DNA from 2 places in the Thalassolituus sp. UBA2009 genome. Region 1 is predicted to be linked to the other one. Evidence: riboswitches for the same ligand, from Rfam matches in the RefSeq annotation. Region 1 holds a riboswitch; the other holds the start of a gene.
What was found. Region 1 has a riboswitch for cobalamin ahead of B3P58_RS02290 (cobaltochelatase subunit CobN). Riboswitches for the same ligand answer to the same signal wherever they lie in the genome.
Positions count from the first base shown of each region.

Region 2: it holds a riboswitch for cobalamin, as region 1 does, so the genes downstream of both, B3P58_RS08255 (TonB-dependent receptor) here and B3P58_RS02290 (cobaltochelatase subunit CobN) in region 1, are expected to answer to the same signal.

Region 1 covers NZ_DDCJ01000021.1:33,418-35,900, reverse strand. Annotated here, with positions in the region: partial or broken gene B3P58_RS02295 (ATP-binding protein) at 1-785, opposite strand, end outside; cobalamin riboswitch at 1,069-1,280, shown strand; gene B3P58_RS02290 (cobaltochelatase subunit CobN) at 1,407-2,483, shown strand, end outside.
Region 2 covers NZ_DDCJ01000067.1:90,619-93,101, forward strand. Annotated here, with positions in the region: gene B3P58_RS08250 (two-component system sensor histidine kinase NtrB) at 1-484, shown strand, start outside; cobalamin riboswitch at 597-816, shown strand; gene B3P58_RS08255 (TonB-dependent receptor) at 968-2,483, shown strand, end outside.

The sequences.
Region 1 (2,483 bases):
CTTTGCGGATCATATTCGTAACGGAACTCTTCTTTAGTGTCGGGATTTATCAGATACCCGCCGGTATCATTCAGCAGAAATATCTGCATATTGTTCGGGGTGTCACTTTTAAGATTTCTGAGCAGTGTATCGGCATCAAAGTTAATGATTACAAAGCCAAAAAAACGGTTTTCTGAATCGAAAACGGACTTGGAGATCCGGTAGGTCGGCCAGGCCGGAGTCTCAATTTTATTGTGTTCACGGTTAAGGTTGATGGCCGAGATATAGATTTCATCTTTATTCAGTTTTTCGGTATCAGAAAAGTAACTGCGTTGTCCTTTTTCCTGCAGGTCTTCCTCTGCGGTAATGCGGATCATGCCATTTTTGCGTTCGACCCTAACCAGCTCCCGGCCATTATTGGCTTTACCGATAAAGCGGATCTGACGGATCTCCTCATTGGCAGCAATAAAACCGGTAAAAATAGTCTGCAGGCGTTGTTTCCATTGTTGCGTTGTGGTGTTGTCGAGCTGATCTTTACCATTATTTTCTATTGCTCTGACAATGCCGCTGATGGGAGGGGTGCTATGAATAAAGCGGACTTTATCCTTATCGGTATTCAGCGTTTTCAGAAAATAATTGGCGCGCAATGCAGCCTGCTCACTCAGCTCAGAAAAGGCTTTCTTGTAGGCTTCGTCACGGCTGTGGCTCTCGATCAATGCCATCAGTATGCCGCATAGCAATAAAGCAACCAGACCGGTGACAATAAAAAACCTGCGCATTGTGTGCAGGTTAGCGCTGCTGCTCATGTTGGATCCTTGCCACAGACCCGTGGCCTGCGAGTGGTGTTAGCCCCTGAAAAACGGAGCAATTCTCCTGGAATTTATGCTGGTCCGCTGCGCGGTACTGTCTGACATGATTTGTAGCGGCTACCTTCTGTAACACTGCATGATTACGGGTAACCGTAACAGGAGCAGCACCTCCGGGCATTGGATCCCTCGACGTTTCCCAACGTATTAAACTTAGCTGCTATTCGTATCCGGTCAATGGCATAAGGCGGCATCTTCATCTTTCGTTCGAGCCTCTCTGCAGGTATCCTCTGCGCCCTCAGGTGCCCGGCTTATGCCGGGATAATCGGGAAACAGGTTCAATGCCTGTGCTGCCCCCGCAACGGTAATGACAGCCAGCCCAACGCTGTGCTGAACCACACACCACTGTCGCTGTAAGGCGTATGGGAAGGTTGTGGTGCTGCTGATGATCAGCAGAGTCTGAGCCCGGAGACCGGCCTGAATACAAACAGATAAACAGGCGGGGTGTCCTGGAAAGCTGGTTTCAGGTCGTCTCTGCTCTGCGCCCCGCGCAGTCTTCCCCTGTTGCTGTTTTCTGCTGCCCGCCGCGCCACTCTGGTGATTACTGACGGGTACCTGATAATGTCTTTGTTACGGCTGGCTTTGCTGGCACTCCTGTTTCTTCCGGCCCAGTTGCTGGCCGCTGCTGACCGGTACGCACTGGTACTGGTGTCAGACCGTTCGGCGGCAAGGATTGTGGCGGCAGCGCATCAGTACCTGCAGCAGGCGGCGGAGTTATCCATTCAGGTACGGACTTCCAGTCAGATCAATCAGCTGGATGATGATCAGTTGCAGCAACTGGTTGCAGGTGCCGGACAGTTGCTGTTTCTGGGAATCTTTGCCGAGCCGGTAGAACGGCTGTTAGCACTTCCTTACCCCCCAACTCAGACCCGGATCATACTGAACAGCGACCGGCGTTTGCTGGCACTGCATCAGGATGATCTGGGGGGACGCTTTCCCGCGCTTTCATCCGCCGCCGCACAGCCCTTACTGCAGGCACTGAACCCCTCTGACGGACACATGCAACAGCAATTGCAGGCCCTGCAGCAGCAGTGGCCTGCTCTGGCGCAGTGGTTACAGATGCGGGCTTACTGGCAAAACCGTGGGCAGCAGAATGATCAGGCCCTGCTGAATCTGCTGCTGCACAGCGGGCAGCCCTGGCAGCCAGTGCAGATCCAGCAGGACGAGCGCTATTTTCTCTATCAGGCTGCTCAGTCGCAGGCGCTGAGTGCAGCGGCACTGGGTCAGCGTCTGGCGCAGGAGCCGGCCCGTCCGCTGGTGATGATCATCGACCATGACAGTGGCGATCAGGCCGGCGAGTGGGATCTGCATCAGCAACTCTGCCGTTCTTTTACGTCGGCTTTCTGTGTATCTGCACTGGCTGCCTGGGGCGAGGCCAGTCGTCAGGCAAGCAGCCAGTTGCTGCAGTGGGCCTCGGGTCGCCCGGCACTGCTGATCAGTCTGCAGGACTTTGTGATTGGTGGCGGCGATGGCCGCGAAGCCGTTACCCGTGCTTTCAGTTCTGCCAGTATTCCGGTGCTGAAGGGCATCCGCCTGCTGGAGCAGAATGCGGCCAGCTATCCGTACAGCAGTGAGGGGATTCCCGCTGACAGCGTGCATTACCGGATAGCAATGCCCGAGCTGCAGGGAATCAGCCAG
Region 2 (2,483 bases), on a different contig from region 1:
GCAGAAACAGCGTACCGACCTTAATGCACTGATCAACAACACCCTGAGTATTGCCCGGGGTGATTTTGGTTTGCGTCATATTCAGCTGCAGTTCTCCCCAACAGAAACACCGGCCTGGGTCGAATGTCTGCCCGGTGAAATAGAACAGGTTCTGCTGAATTTACTGAAAAACTCGGTCCAGGCGCTGAGCGAGTACCAGCCTGACGATTCTCAGTGGCAGCCCAATATTCACCTCAGCATCGAACAGCGCGACCAGCAGCAGGTAATTGTGCTGGAAGACAATGGACCGGGCATACCCTCAACCATTGCTGCGCATATTTTCGAGCCTTTTTACACCACCAAAGACGTCGGTGAAGGCACCGGCCTGGGCTTATTTGTTTCCTATTTTATTATCACCAGTCATCACCATGGTCAGCTGCGTTACCGGCCTGGCAGACAACATGGTGGCGCCTGCTTTGAGATTGCCCTGCCTGCCGGCGATTGAATCCGCTATGCAACCGCCTTACCTCAAAACCTAAGTGAATTATTTTCAAACCAACCATGTGGATAATTCACTGCCTTTTGTGCCAGCGCTATTGACCCATCGCACAGGGCTCTATACCCTTCGCGCTTTCAGGTGCCCTCAGCCTTTTTACTGACGAGGGTTAAACGGGAAGTCTGGTGTCGTGTGTTCTTACCGCCAATCCAGCGCTGCCCCCGCAACGGTGATCGACCATACTGATAACAAATGCCACTGTGCTCTGCATGGGAAGGTGTTGTCAGCGAGTTAATACTCAGGTCGTAAGCCCGGATACCGGCCTGAATAACGATACTGACGTTGCGGTGGGCGACGGAGGGTGATCGCAAACCGTTGCCTTACTGCAGCGCACTTTGCTTTTTGCACCTCCGCCACTGCAACCCTGTTTTGGGTTTGCGGGTGAGCACTCTGAATACTGCTTTATTACAACGCTGCAGATTGAATTCCCTGATGACACTGACTTGCCTGCTCAGTGGCTTTGCTATGCCCGCCTTTTCGACGACCGAACTGAACACTGTTGCTGTTTACGGGCACAACGATTCCGGCTTTTCTCCTGATTTCCTCAGTGGCCACCATCAACGGATTGAAAGAGAAGAATTTACCCGTAAATTTATTCTGCTACCTGAACTGCTCGGGCAGCAAAGTGGCATAGACATTCAGAGCATCGGTGGTATCGGTCAGTATTCCAGCCCGGTAATCCGCGGTTCAAGCGGACAGCAGGTACTGGTATTCTGGGATGGCCTGCAGATTAACTCACTCAACGGCGGTGGTGCTGATTTAAGTAAAATATCACTGTCACAGGCTGAAACTGTCGATATATACCGTAGCATTGCCCCGGTAGAACTATCATCGTCGGCCGTCGGCGGAATTATCCATATCCGCAGTCGCAGTCTTGCCGGAGAAATAATAAATCAGGGAGAAGCTCACGCAACCCGTGGCAGCTACGGAACCCGGCAGTACACGCTCAGCCAGAATTTTGGCAGTGCAGAATCTCAGTGGCTGCTCAGTGGTGATTTACTGCAGGCAGATAATGATTTTACCTATCTCGAACCACAACCTGTCGATAACCCGCAACAACCGGGATATGAAAAACGTTACAACAACGAAAGTCAGCAATATCAGTGGCTGATTAAAGGACGACAGGCTCTGGGAGACAGCTACCTTAACATTGCTGTTCAGTCTGGCCGGGGAAAACGTGGATTAACATCACGCATCAACTTTCCAGCCAACCATGCGCAATTAAAAACAGATTCCGACAGCCTGCAATTAAACTGGCAAAAAATATGGGGCAAAGAGCAAAAAACAGAAATATCCGGCAACATTTATCGTCAGGATCAGCTTTATGATGATCGTGACTCTAATATCGGTCTGGGTGCACAGCTGAATCGCTATATTACCGATGGCCAGAAATTTCAGATTAACCACTATATGTGTGGCGACAATTTCAATGCCGTTTTTACCAGCCGGTTACAACTGGAAGAAACAGCAACAGATTTCCGCTTACTGAATGAAAGCGAGAAAGAACAGCAATGTCTGAATGGTAACGGTTGCGAAACCACTTATAAGCGACAACAGCTGGATAATGGCGGTCGTTTACAATACACACTGAACAGCCTTGAGTTAACTGCGCAATTCAGCCATATACGTCTATCCGACAAAGATCTTCAGAGACTGGGAAATAACCGTCAGGATAATGTTAACACCTGGTCTATGGGCATCGACCAGCGCCTGCCATCCGGCATTATTATCTACGCCAATATTGCTCATCAGGTGCGCCTGCCAACCACTAACGAATTATTCGGTGATCGTGGTACCAGCATGGGAAACCCAACCCTGCTGCCCGAACAGGCTGAGCACTATGAAACAGGCCTGCGCTTCCAGAACAGTAAGATAGCGCTGACGACCAGTTTGTATCTGCGCAATATCAGCGACGCTATTATTTCCGAAAGCGACAGCCGGGGCGTTA